Linked DNA regions of Synechococcus sp. PCC 7335. The protein of the gene in region 1 binds, or shares a complex with, the protein of each later gene. Links are inferred from orthologs where the notes say so. Each region holds a gene or a part of one and is shown on either strand. Other genes may lie near its edges. The genes, in order: glmM and cdaA.

Evidence for each region.
Region 2: the proteins of glmM (region 1) and cdaA are in contact, whole or in part, in a crystal structure (PDB 7OJS), measured with the Bacillus subtilis proteins. The link is inferred for Synechococcus sp. PCC 7335 from one-to-one orthologs.

What each region holds. Positions count from the first base shown.
Region 1 is NZ_DS989904.1:1,458,647-1,465,265, forward strand. What follows is about bases 2,158-5,122. They hold glmM (phosphoglucosamine mutase), read left to right. Parts: upstream 2,158-2,821; coding sequence 2,822-4,423; downstream 4,424-5,122. Other genes in these bases: S7335_RS06500 (DUF309 domain-containing protein), read right to left, coding at 2,158-2,277; S7335_RS06515 (GDSL-type esterase/lipase family protein), read left to right, coding at 4,651-5,122. Outside these bases: S7335_RS06485 (LptF/LptG family permease), read right to left, coding at 1-261; lptB (LPS export ABC transporter ATP-binding protein), read right to left, coding at 258-986; S7335_RS06495 (LptA/OstA family protein), read right to left, coding at 1,088-1,690; more of S7335_RS06500, read right to left, coding at 1,873-2,157; more of S7335_RS06515, read left to right, coding at 5,123-5,364; S7335_RS06520 (LL-diaminopimelate aminotransferase), read right to left, coding at 5,410-6,619. UniProt on the Bacillus subtilis protein: Catalyzes the conversion of glucosamine-6-phosphate to glucosamine-1-phosphate. Glucosamine-1-phosphate is used for cell wall biosynthesis.
Region 2 is NZ_DS989904.1:1,953,310-1,959,807, reverse strand. What follows is about bases 1,971-4,814. They hold cdaA (diadenylate cyclase CdaA), read right to left. Parts: upstream 3,915-4,814; coding sequence 3,027-3,914; downstream 1,971-3,026. Other genes in these bases: lysA (diaminopimelate decarboxylase), read right to left, coding at 3,977-4,814; S7335_RS08575 (isoprenyl transferase), read right to left, coding at 2,278-3,030; S7335_RS08580 (DUF2949 domain-containing protein), read left to right, coding at 2,017-2,208. Also shown: response regulator transcription factor NblR, read left to right, coding at 1-482; S7335_RS08585 (DUF192 domain-containing protein), read left to right, coding at 647-1,129; more of lysA, read right to left, coding at 4,815-5,395; rimI (ribosomal protein S18-alanine N-acetyltransferase), read left to right, coding at 5,663-6,379. UniProt on the Bacillus subtilis protein: One of 3 paralogous diadenylate cyclases (DAC) in this bacteria, catalyzing the condensation of 2 ATP molecules into cyclic di-AMP (c-di-AMP). Upon expression in E.coli leads to c-di-AMP synthesis.

The DNA.
Region 1 (6,619 bases):
GGCAAGCACAGTAAATGTCGGTAGGCTCAACAAGAAGATTTCAAAGGCCAAGGTTGCCGATAATCCAGCGTCAGCGACTTTACGAATCAGCTCAAATAGCGCCCCAATAGAGACAGCAATCGAAGAAAACGCCCCAACGCCAAAAAGAAATGGCAACGTAAGTTCCTTGGCAATATAGCGATCCATGATCGTAATCCGCGGTAGCCAGCTGGCCAGCCTTTGAGTAAAGGTCAAAGAGGCTATAGATTGAGGAAACGTCACAGCTTGAAACCTTCGCCTAAATAGTACTGACGAACGAGCGGATTATCCGAAAGGTCATTGGCACTGCCTGAGGCTAAGATTTCACCTTCGCTCATAATGTAGGCTCGATCGATAATCTGTAGCGTCTCACGGACGTTGTGGTCAGTGATGAGAATACCCATGTTGCGATCGCGTAACTCTGCTACAATCGCCTGAATCTCAGCAACCGCGATCGGATCGACCCCCGCAAACGGTTCATCCAAGAACAAAAATTTCGGTCCTTCTAGCCCTGCTGCTAGTGCCCGAGCTAGCTCTGTGCGTCGCCTTTCACCACCGCTGACTTGAATACCCAGCGAATCGGCTACCTTCTCCAATCGAAACTCTTTGATCAATCGGGCTAGCTTCTCACGACGTAGGTGGTGAGGAACATTTGTCTGCTCCATCACCAGCAGCAAGTTGTCTTGCACGCTCAGATTCCGAAAAATGCTTGCTTCTTGTGCTAGATAGCCAATTCCCAACCGTGCTCGCTTGAACATTTGCAAGCTGGTAATATCTTGTCCATCAAGCAATACCTGGCCTATATCCGGCTGCACCAACCCCGTCGCTATATAAAAAGTCGTCGTTTTCCCTGCACCATTTGGCCCTAGCAACCCGACAATTTCACCTCTATCTACGGATAGGCTTACCCCTTTGACAACTGTACGCCTGCCGTATGTTTTCTGAACATTTGTAAGCACGAGTTTCAAAGAAGAGACCTCGTTAACTGAATTGACATAGAAGTGATTGGATAGACCAAGTTTAGGCGCAGTCAGTCCTCGCTAAGCTGACTTAGATAGACTGACAAACCTTATTCGGAATTAATCGGGCCTAGCTCAGAGGGTAGCTCGTCTGGCGGTGTCGGAACCGAGATTGGTGTGGGGGGAGGCGCTTCACCGGAATTTGTAGGCGCAGGCTCTTCCGGCAATAGATAGACTGCTTCTACCTGACTATTGGCTCCAGGCGTGGCGACAAATCGACCTTCGACAATAAGGTAGGTTATGGTTTCTGCCTGTAAGGTATTTCCTTCTTGCTCTACGTCTACATTGCCGCTAAGGACGATTCGCTGGTCGCGACTGTAGTATTGAGCCTGGGCTGCCGTTGCAAAAATTTGCCGACTAGGGTAGTCGATTTGAACATTGCCAATAGCAGTTACTACACCTGTATTAGAATTTGCTTCTACCCGAGAAGCCTTAAGCTGAAGCGCGTCCCTACCTGTCTGAGCCGTAGCTTTGGTAAACGTATTTGGTAGTATCTTTGGCAAAAACTGAGAGGGTAAAGCGGCAGTTACTAGCGGCAAAGCCAGCGCCACCACGCCTCCGCAAGCTACCTGAGCTAGCCTGCGTCTAACGCGAGGAGCATTAAGCGTGATCTGAAGAAAGTGATGAATGAAGTGCGATCGCCAATGCAGCATGCGTCAGATATAAAGAAAGGTTGACCGAGAGAACCAGAAGACCGAGAGAACCAAAAGACAGTAGGCCAATGACAGTGCTTCTAAAGCCATACTAGAAAAAAATGGCTGTTTCAACAGCGCAGACAATGCCACTATTCATACCTTAAGCTCAAACATATGCTCGTCTAGAGATCTTAACCTCTCTATTTGAACTCACTTTTGTTACTCTCTCCAAGAGTTTGGCGTACCTGGGGAAGAGGAAATGGAGGATCTTCCATCAGCTGAGCAAGTCCTGTTTCGCCCGTTGTCTGCACGAGCGATAACCACTCTACTGCCTGGTCCACTAGCGTCTCGACATCTACGCTTTCATGCTCAGGCTCAAACTTACGCAGGCGATTAATCCCTTCACCTAGCAAGATCGCGCCGCCCCTCCAGTTGAGATTACCCAGATGGTAGAACGCCACTGCTATTTGCAATATTCCCTGATAAAAGGGCTTCTCTATTGTCTCAGCTTCCATCCAAATTGCCTCTAGCGTGTCGTGACAGGCGTAGAATTGGCCACTATTAAATTCGTCTATGCCTTGCTGAAACTGAACGGGATATTGCATAGGAAGCTAAAAGACCTCAGTCGATAGAGCTAACTTAATTGATATTGTGCGAAATTCTGATTGAGTAGAGGGGCATAGTCTAAGTGGTTCCCGTTTCAACTATAGTGGCTGCTACTAGCCCTACGCATCTAAGCTCTGCTGATTTGAGTTCTACATGCTGATACTAAGACTAACGCTTGGTTTCAAAGAAGCTATGTGGATAGCTAGGTGCGAATATGCCCACTAGCCGTGGCTTTCTAGCTGTGGCTTCGAGCATCAGACTTTCGCACTCGAACCTGATGAGACCATTGGCTAGTTTTGGTCTGCTGTTGGTTCTCAGCTTTTGGTTATCGAGGGTCTCTAAATCTGCGCTCAAAAAATTCAATAAAGCATTAAGCGCCACTATTGTGGGTAGCAGTAACCAGTCAATTTATTGACTGAAATTGGTACGTTAGTCGCAGTGCTTAAGTTTAAGGTGATATTCTCCACACTCAGGGAGTATTCACGGTAGGTACTCAGTGACTTTAATAACAGTCTCTTTGGTGTATTGTAGGAGTTTAAAAACATGGTGAGTTCTCAGGTAAAAAGAAATCCAAGCGATCGCCAGCTGCAAGAACAGAGGTCAACTCACCAGAGCCCAATTGCAGCGCATCCATCCTTAGTAGAGCCAGTTTCAACCGGACAGGTCTTTGTAGAGCAGAGCATAGAAGAACAGCCGGGCGCACCTCTACCAAAAACTCACCAGCACTTCCATCTTGTTCCTGCCGATAGGTGTAGCGTTCAGCTTGCGCTTCCTGAGACACCGCTGTTCGGGACAGACGGTATCCGTGGACAAGCAGGTACACTGCTAACTGCACCACTAGCTACCCAAGTGGGCTTTTGGGCAGGGCAGGTGCTGCGCGCTCATGGTCAAACAGGTCCCATTATTCTTGGCCAAGACTCTCGCAACTCCAGTAACATGCTGTCTTCTGGCCTGTCTGCCGGACTGACCACAGCGGGCTTAGAAGTGTGGGATTTAGGCCTTTGTCCGACTGCAGCCGTTGCTCACAGTGCCATTGGAAACGCGGGCGGCATCATGATCTCTGCTAGCCACAATCCCCCGGCAGACAATGGCATTAAGTTTTTCGATTCCGCTGGTACCAAACTGTCGAGCACTATCCAACAGCAAATTGAATCGGCCATACGGGGTCAAAGTCTGTCGGTTGCCAGCTCTACTAGCCAGGGCGCAGCAACCGATATGCAGTGGGGCCGCGCCTATCAACGTCCCGATTTAATCGATCGCTACGTCGATTTTCTGCATCAGCCGTTTCAGCCACATCCTAATCTACGGGGTATGCGGATTGTGCTAGATCTAGCTTGGGGCGCGGCTACTCGCGTTGCTAAGCAGGTGTTTGAATCGACAGGCGCTGAGGTCGTTATTTTGCATGGCCTACCAGACGGCGATCGCATCAATGTAGACTGTGGGTCCACGCATCTAGGTAGCCTTAAAGCTGCCGTCGCTGAGTTAGAAGCCGATATCGGTTTTGCTTTTGATGGAGATGCTGATCGCGTCATGGCCGTCGATGGCCAGGGCCGGGTAATTGATGGCGACTATATTCTTTACTTTTGGGGGCAAACGCTTCAACAGGCAGGCAAGCTACCCAACAACACCATCATTTCTACGGTGATGGCTAATCTAGGATTTGAGCGAGCCTGGCAAAAACAGGGGGGCACTTTAGTTCGTACGAAAGTTGGTGATCAGCACGTTCATGCCGAGATGATCTCGCAGGGCGCGATGCTGGGCGGAGAGCAGTCAGGTCACATTCTGTGCCATCACTATAGTTGGACCGGTGATGGTATTTTGACAGCGCTGCACTTAGCAGATTTGGTTAGGCAAGCAGACTGTTCACTGCCCGATCTTGTTGCTCAAAGCTTTAACACCTATCCTCAAAGGTTGAAGAACGTTCGAGTCGATTGTTCAAGCACTCGGCGCGATTGGCAGAGCTGCGACGCGCTACAAAGCGCAATTACCCGAGCAGAAACCGCTATGGGCGATCAAGGTCGCGTGCTTGTAAGAGCTTCTGGCACAGAACCTTTGATCAGAGTCATGGTAGAAGCTGCTGATGCAGGTACAGTAGATTACTGGACAGACGTACTAGCTGATAAAGTATCGCAGCACCTAACCTAACAACCTGCCCTTCATAACCTGCTTTTTGCGCAGAATTACATACGCCGTGTAAAGAGCAAGTAGTTTTGTTTCTAAAATGGCTTGGCGATACGCAGCGAAAAGATAGAGTTCCTAACTTGTTTCACCTAAGCCGCAGCGACTTTAGCAGCGGTGTAAAGATTTGCAAAGCTGTTTGGCTTCGTGCTATTCCTTGTGAAGTTAGTTTGAAGTTTAATTAAGTAGTCTCTATGGTGGCAACGCTTCCATCCGTTCAGCCTAGCGTTAGGCAGAGCGCTGTTCAATCGCTAATTCACGTTGGTCATCCCAAAAAGGTGATTGTTGTGGGTGATAGCCTAGTCTACGGCTATGGCGATAGTGAAGGGGGTGGCTGGGTAGAACGATTGCGACGAGGCTGTCTAGACCCGCAGCAATCTGGGCCAGTCTTTTACAACTTAGGTATTCGTGGTGATGGTGTCGCCCGGGTTACGCAGCGGTTAGAAAGAGAGTTCTGTAATCGCGGCGAACTGAGACATCGCACACCAGATCTTTTGATCCTCTCAGTAGGCATCAATGATTCTGCTAGAACAGGTCGGGCCAAGGGACGGCTCATGAGCAGCCCAGTCGATTTTGCCCAGTCGCTCGAACAACTATTAATTCAGTCTAGACAGCTCTGTCCAGTTCTGTTCGTTGGTATGGTGCCTGTGAACGAAGCGGCTATGCCGTTTGCTGATGTTCTATATTTTAGTCGTACAGACCAGCAGCACTATAACCAAATCACTCGCCAGCTGTGCGAAGCGCACCAGATCCCGTACCTAGATCTCTTTGAGCAATGGAGCCAAGAAAGTGAAGCCTGGATACGCGATCGCCTTTGTAGTGATGGTATTCATCCCAATAGCTTAGGCTATCGCACCATCTTAGAAACCGTAAAAGCCTGGAACCCGTTTTCTCAGGCGATTCGATAGCTGTTCTGTCTACAGCTATCGAATAGGCAGTTCGGGTTTATTCCACTAGGCTTTGAATGTTTTGGTGATGCGCTTCATGGCTTCTTCTACATTCTCACGGCTGTTAAAAGCTGAGATCCGAAAATAGCCCTCGCCGGCTGCGCCAAAGCCTGATCCGGGCGTGCCCACAATATTGCAAGCATTTAGCAGCTTATCGAAGAAGTCCCAGCTGGTCAGTCCGTTGGGTGTCTTCACCCAGACATAAGGCGCGTCCACCCCGCCGTAAACTTGGATACCTGCTGCAGTTAGCTGCTCACGTACAATCCTAGCGTTCTCAAGATAAAAGCTGACTAGTTCCTGCGTTTGCTGCTTTCCAGCCTCAGAATAAACTGCCTCTGCGGCCCTTTGCACCACGTAGGATACGCCATTGAACTTGGTCGATTGACGGCGATTCCACAGCCCCCAAATCTCTATGTCCGAACCATCTTTAGCCTTTCCCTTCAAAGATTTTGGTACCACCGTTAGCGCGCAGCGGGTACCGGTAAAGCCTGCATTCTTAGAAAAGGAGCGAAACTCAATGGCGCACTCACGTGCTCCTTCTATCTCATAGATCGAATGTGGAATTGAATCATCAGTAATAAACGATTCATAGGCAGCGTCAAACAGAATAATCGAGCCGTTGGCTTTGGCATAGTCCACCCAGGCTTGAAGCTGAGCTTTCGTCATGGTCGCGCCAGTTGGATTGTTGGGCGAGCACAGATAGATCAAATCGACTTTATTTGAAGGAATATCAGCTGAAAAATCATTGTCAGCGCTAATTGGTAAGTAGGTGATGCCTTCATACTTACCGCTGTCGTCGGCCTCACCTGTATGTCCAGCCATCACATTCGTATCTACATAGACTGGATAAACCGGATCGGTCACTGCAATACTGTTGTCATCACCAAAGATATCTAGGATGTTACCGCAGTCACACTTAGACCCATCCGAGATAAAGATTTCTGTCGCGTCGATATCGCAGCCGCGAGCTTGAAAATCGTTTTGGGCGATCGCCTCTCGCAACCATGGATAACCCTGCTCGGGGCCATAGCCTCTAAACGAAGCGCGATCGCCCATCTCATTGACGGCCTTAATCATTGCGGTTCGGCAAGCCTCTGGTAGCGGCTCAGTCACATCTCCAATGCCTAACTTAATAACAGGTGCATCAGGGTTTAGCTCCGTAAAGGCCCGCACTCGGCGGCCAATTTCAGGAAATAGATACCCTGCTTTTAGTTTG
Region 2 (6,498 bases), 490 kb from region 1 along the record:
GTCGCCAGTTGCGCAATGAGCAAAACCGCGTGCCAATCTTGCTGATGATGACCCACAACGAGCTAAGCGATCGCGTTGCCTGTCTAGAATCGGGCGCGGATGATTACTTTCTATCGCCGTATCGTAGCGATGATTTTATCAATCTCGTCAATACTTACCTAAAACCAGAAACCACCAGCAGCGAGCAACTTAGATTCGCTGATATGGTTCTAGACGTTAGCCAACGGCAGGTTCTTCGTGGCAATCGCATAATCGAACTGACGATGAAAGAATTTGAGCTGTTGAAATATCTCATGGAACATCCGCGTGAGGTGCTCACTCGCAAGCAGATATTAGAAAGCGTATGGGGCTACGACTTTATCGGTGAGTCAAACGTTATCGAGGTTTACATTCGCTATTTGCGGCTCAAGATGGATGAGGAGGGTGAGAAGCGCCTGATCCAGACGGTGCGTGGTGTAGGTTATGTTTTGAGAGAGACCTAAGGGGTAGTTAGAAGGAGTCGTTAGTAGAGCTAATTAATATGAGTCAAAACGATGGGTACCGAAATCTTCAGCGATCCCAGATTTCACTCAGGCAGCCATATACTCGATGGGCTGTTATCGTTGCCGCGTTTGTCTTGTGTCAAACAGTCTTGGTTAGTTGCTCTATGTCCGATCCAACCCCAAATCAGATAGCTAACGAGACCTCTAGTCCACCCTCGGACGAGCCAGTCATCACACTCAACGGCCCAGGGCAGCTGCTACCGGTCACTGCGATCGCCCAGATACAGGAAGAAACTTTCGAGATAGAAGTGGCTAGAACCTCTGCCGAGCAGTCTTTGGGACTAATGTTTCGATCGGCTTTACCCGACAATAGGGGGATGCTCTTTCCCTTTGATCCCCCCAGGCGAGTGAGCTTTTGGATGAAGGACGTACCAGTAGCGCTGGATATGGTGTTTTTGAAAGAAGGAGAGGTAGTGGCGATCGCACCAGAAGTTCCTCCTTGTCCTGCTTTGCCTTGCCCTTCGTATGGGCCTAATGACCAAATCGTCGATCAAGTATTAGAACTACGTAGCGGTCGTGCTGCCGAAATCGGTCTGCAAGTTGGCGATACCGTTTATATCGAAGCGTTACCGGGCTACAGCCTCTAATAGACCTCGAAGGTAGGCAGAAAAATGTGGACTCGGCATCGGCCAGCTTTCCTTTGCTGGCAGCGACATCCTCTTCACCGATATCAATGAGATACTAGCTACCCTCACGGGTGTAAATACAACCAGCTTAAGCAACACTTAGTTCGTGCTGGTCTAGATAAAGCGCAGGTGCGGAAAGTCTAGAAGGTGCTTTGGCCTCTGAAGAAGGTACGCAAGTGCTGGGTAAAAACTAGGCAAAAGCTAGAAAGTGCGAGCGCAAAATTCTACATCTGCGTAGGAACGCGCTCAGTATCGCTTGCGAGAGTGTTTATTAGAATCTTCTTGACTTCTGGCAATTACGTATAGCAATGCGCGGATGCATACTCAAAGAGAAGGCCGCGCCTACGGCAATCGCTATGCACCCTGCATTGTGCAACAAGGGCTGTAGCCTTTCGTGGTGCAGTAAGCAAAGTGCGCAAGGCTATAGTGATCGAATAGCACGCCGTTCCATACGAAAAACGACACTGGTAGGTTTGCAACAAATAGCCCCTTTTTACCCAACCACTAGCAGGCTACTGTTCAAGAAGCTTTCCTACGTATATCAGTAAAGGCTGTATATCAATAAAGGCGCTGAACTCAATCGAGCCGCCATTTTAACGGCTGAGCGCTAAAGACGACTATTTAGCTACTTCAGGGCCAGCGGTTAGAGCGGTCCGCCTCTAATTCCTCTTTAATTGTCCGTACATATTTCTAAAGAAAATCTTAAGACGTGCTTTAGAGAGAGGTGTTTTTTGTTCGATCTACCGTAGGATTACTGAACTAAACACAAAATCTTTTTTTCTTAATCGAATCTAGGGATCAAGGAAAAGGGATTAATAAACCTTGAATAACCCCGCTTCTACCGATTTATGGTTTCGAGAGACGACACGAAATTAGTTCAGTTCTTGCACGAAGAGCTTGCAATTCCTTCTACCTCTATCAAGCAGGCACTACAGCAGTCCAAACAAGATTCTGCGCCGCTACCAATGGTGCTTTGGCAACAAGGCGTACTTACGCTGCAACAGTTAGAAAGGATATTTGACTGGATGGAGATAGCGTAGGCTAGAGTGAGGTGCTCGCTCTTTGTCTAGATAAACGTTAGTTAAAATCACATTTCTGGATTCAATAAACTAATTGACTTTTCCAAAACGGCGTTCGCGTCGCTGAAAGGCTTTCATTGCTTGGTGAAACTCTGATGTATCGAAATCGGGCCAGAGCGTATCAGTAATGTAAAATTCCGAATAGGCGAGCTGCCATAATAGGAAGTTGCTAATTCGCATCTCACCACTGGTACGAATCAGCAAGTCAGGATCGCTGATATCAGATGTATACAAATGACGGCTAAATAGCGACTCGTCAATATCTTCAGGGTTGAGATGGCCTTGTTTCACTTGGGTCGCGATCGCCCGACAAGCCTGTAAAATTTCCTGCCTCCCGCCGTAGTTTGTCGCCACTGAAAAGCGAATACCATAGTTTTCCTTCGTCAGTGTTACCGCACGGTCAATCTCCTTTTGAAGCGTTTCAGGCAACGCTAGCAAATCGCCGACAAACTCAATGCGAACATTTTCCTCCATCATTTCCTGTAGCTCCTGACGAAGCACTCGCTCGAATAGCGTCATCAGGAAATCGACTTCCTTGGTAGGGCGTCCCCAGTTCTCAGTAGAAAATGCATACGCCGTCAGTGCCTCTACTCCCCAGTCCCGGCAGCAGCGCAACAGCTTTTTGAGCGTATCAACTCCTTTTCGATGGCCCATGATCCTAGGGAGCCCTCTACTTTTAGCCCAGCGACCGTTGCCATCCATGATCACCGCCACATGAGAGGGCATCTGGCCCTGCGCTAAGTCTGTGGGCAGTCGTGAAGAATCTAAGGCTTTAGCCGTCATTTCTTTTCCTGAGGGGTAGGGCTAGGAAGTTTTCGCCTGATCTTGCGCTTAAGAGTATTCAAAAAGCGGATAGCTTTCATACTCAACCGCTTACCGAGGCTGCGAAGCTGCGGTGCAACCGTATCGGCATCAGCAGAGGGAGAAAACTTCTCCATCAACAATTCTTTCAGTTTACTGCTGGTCAGGGGCCGATTTAGCGTTCCTTTCTCAGCGACAGAGATGGAACCCGTTTCTTCAGAAACTACCACACACAGGCACTGCTCCACCCGTTCGGTGATTCCCATTGCTGCACGATGTCGGGTACCTAGCTGTCTAGAGGCATCCCGTTCAGAAATAGGCAAAATCACGCCTGCTGCTAGTATGCGCGAGCCTCGAATCAAGACGGCCCCATCGTGCAACAACGTCGTTGTCTGAAAAATAGTTTGCAGCAGCTCTCTTGAAAGTTCGGCATTAAGTCTGACACCCGGCACTGAAAAGTCGCTTTCTTCAATCGGCTCATCGGTTTCTAGAATCATCAGCGCACCTGTGCGATTTTGAGAAAGCCCTTTCACTGCCTCTACTAGCTCATCAATCACGCTGTTTGCGGTAGAAAGATGGCTTTCTTGTCCGATAAAAAGCTGCGCGACTTCCCCTTTGCCGATGGACTCTAGTAGCCGCCGAAAGTCAGCCACTAACATCACAGCTAGCGAAACAGAGGCGCCTAACAAAATCTTGTCCATGAGGAAGCTCAGCACCCTAAGGCCCACCACTCGGCTGAGTAGTGTGGCTGCCATCAGGAGCATTAGTCCTTGTACCATCCACATCGTACGGCGATCGCGAATCACCGATAGAACCGTGTAGACCAGCACAAAGACTAAAACAATATCAATAAAGGTGATATACAAGAGTCAGACCGATTTCACCGGGTTGTGCTGTTCAATCCTCGTATACTACTGCGCCAGGGGGGTTACTGTGCGGCAGGTCTAAGCATATCTGGTAAACAGTCATGACTCATCAAATCGGCGTAAGTTTCTCGGCGTAAAATTAGATCCGCCTTACCCTGATTGACGAGCACAGCCGCCGGACGAGGCACCCGGTTGTAGTTAGAGGACATGCTGTAGTTATAGGCGCCCGTTGCAGGGATCACTAGAACCTCGCCCGATTCGAGCGTAGGTAGATAAGCCGAGTGAATGACCACATCTCCAGATTCACAGTGTTTTCCGGCTAGCGTGACTGTTTCACTCAAAGGTGCAGACATTTTACTAGCTGCAAGAACACGATACACCGACTGATAGGTAATCGGCCGGGGATTATCAGACATCCCACCATCGACAGAAACATAGCTACGGATGCCTGGGACGCACTTCTGCCCGCCCACTGTATAGGCGGTCACACAGGCCGAGCCAATCAGCGATCGCCCTGGCTCACACAGCAGCTTGGGATAGGGCAAGCCACTAGCTGTACAGGCCGCCGTCATACTTTCACAGACGGTCTTAGCCCACTCGTCGATACTCGGGGGATCATCAGACTCTGTATAGCGAATACCCAGACCGCCACCAATATCAATTTCTTCAATTGAAAGACCGTATTGACGAGCGCTTTGAAACCAGCGCATCATCACATTAGCCAAGTCACGATGGGGCTGCAGCTCAAAGATCTGTGAGCCAATATGAGCATGCAAGCCAATGCAGTTAATGTGCTCTGTTTTGTTCGCGATGAACTCAAAGACTTCTTCTAGCTGATCTGGGTCAAAGCCAAACTTGCTGTCAATATGGCCAGTCTGAATATATTCATGGGTGTGACATTCAATACCTGGGGTCAGACGAACTAAAATTGTGGCTGTTGTCCTAGCGTCTTTGGCGATCTGCTCAAGCGTCTTGAGTTCGTGCCAGTTATCAACCACAATCCGGGCATCGGCATCGAGTCCGAGCTGAAGCTCCTCAATAGATTTGTTGTTGCCATGAAAGTAGAGCATCTTCCCAGTAGCCCCCGCGGCGATCGCAGTGCTAATCTCTCCACCAGAGACCACATCAATAGCAATTCCTTCTTGAAGCGCGATCGCACACACTGCCAAGCAGTTCCAAGCTTTGGAGGCATAGACAATCAGGGACTCGCCCGGATAGTGCTCTTCAAAAGATTGTTTGTACTGCCGGCAGGCCGTCCGTAGCGTTTGTTCATCTAATATATAGAGAGGCGATCCGAACGTTTCGAGCAGCTCTACCACATCGCAGCTACCCACTGTCAGATGGTCTTTATCATTAACGTCTGCAGTTAGAGGTAAGAGGGTTTGATTAGGCGATGTATCAGCAGCAACCTCTAACAGGTATTGCCGGCTAGAAACAGGAAGGTTTGAAGGGGTGGGCACTGCTGAAATCGTGGAGACCATGAGAGAGCAAGAGAAAGTAGAGGCTATCTAATTCAGTGTACAGTTGACGGCTAGGTAGACAAACATTGATTTGGGAAGCGCAATCGCGATTGCTTCACTCCTCAAGCGTGATCCGCTCAAGCACGCTTATTTTTTAGCTTAATTTCTTAGCTTGTATTTTTTAATTGTGGGCTTTAGCGTAGAACATGATCGTAATCGCGGATGAAAGCTTCGTCTATCTCTTTTAACTCAAGGCCTAAATTAGACCCTGTCTTGAGCTGCCTACCTATGGTTGCAGCTGATATCTCAGCTGTCCTTGCCCTTGACCAGCGGTGTCTGGGAGGATTATGGACCCGATCAGGATACGAGCGCGAGCTAGATAGCGAGCACAGCGATTTACTGGTGCTAGTGAAAGCAAGCAGCGTCGAGCCGATCAATTCTCGACTGACTCAAACATCTCCAAAGCTAGTTTCTACAACAGAGCCTGACGATGCTCACACGCCTCAGACGAGTATCCAATCTAACGTCGATGCCCAAATTAGTGCCCAGAGCAATACCTTAATCAATACCCAGATTACTCCTAGCAATCCTAGTAGAAAGGGGCAGCAAGTAGAGCTTTTGGGAGTAGGCTGCCTATGGGCAATTCTTGAAGAAGCACATATTACAACACTGGCTATTGACCCAAAATATCAAGGACAGAAACTAGGACTATGGTTGCTAGCCCAGCTATTACAAAAAGCATATAAACGTGGCTTGACCCGGGCAACCCTAGAAGTTCGAGCAACAAACAAACGGGCTCTATCGCTCTATCAAAAGTTTGACTTCAAAGAAGCAGGTATACGCAAACGCTATTACGCTGATGGAGAGGACGCTTCGATTCTGTGGCGAACTGGACTACAAACTAAAGACTGCTTGGCACAAATAAACCGCTATCAAATGCAGGCAACGGCACAGCTAAGAAAGCAAAACTATCGCTTCTACACAGAAGATTTTCAACTCATCTAAGCTCAGGCTACGTACACCAGTTATCTACTTAGCTCTATAGCCATCCGGTATAAAAAGCGAAAAGCTGCACTAGCGGTCGAACTAACCCGAACAAGGAGAAATAGAATAGGGTTAGCAAT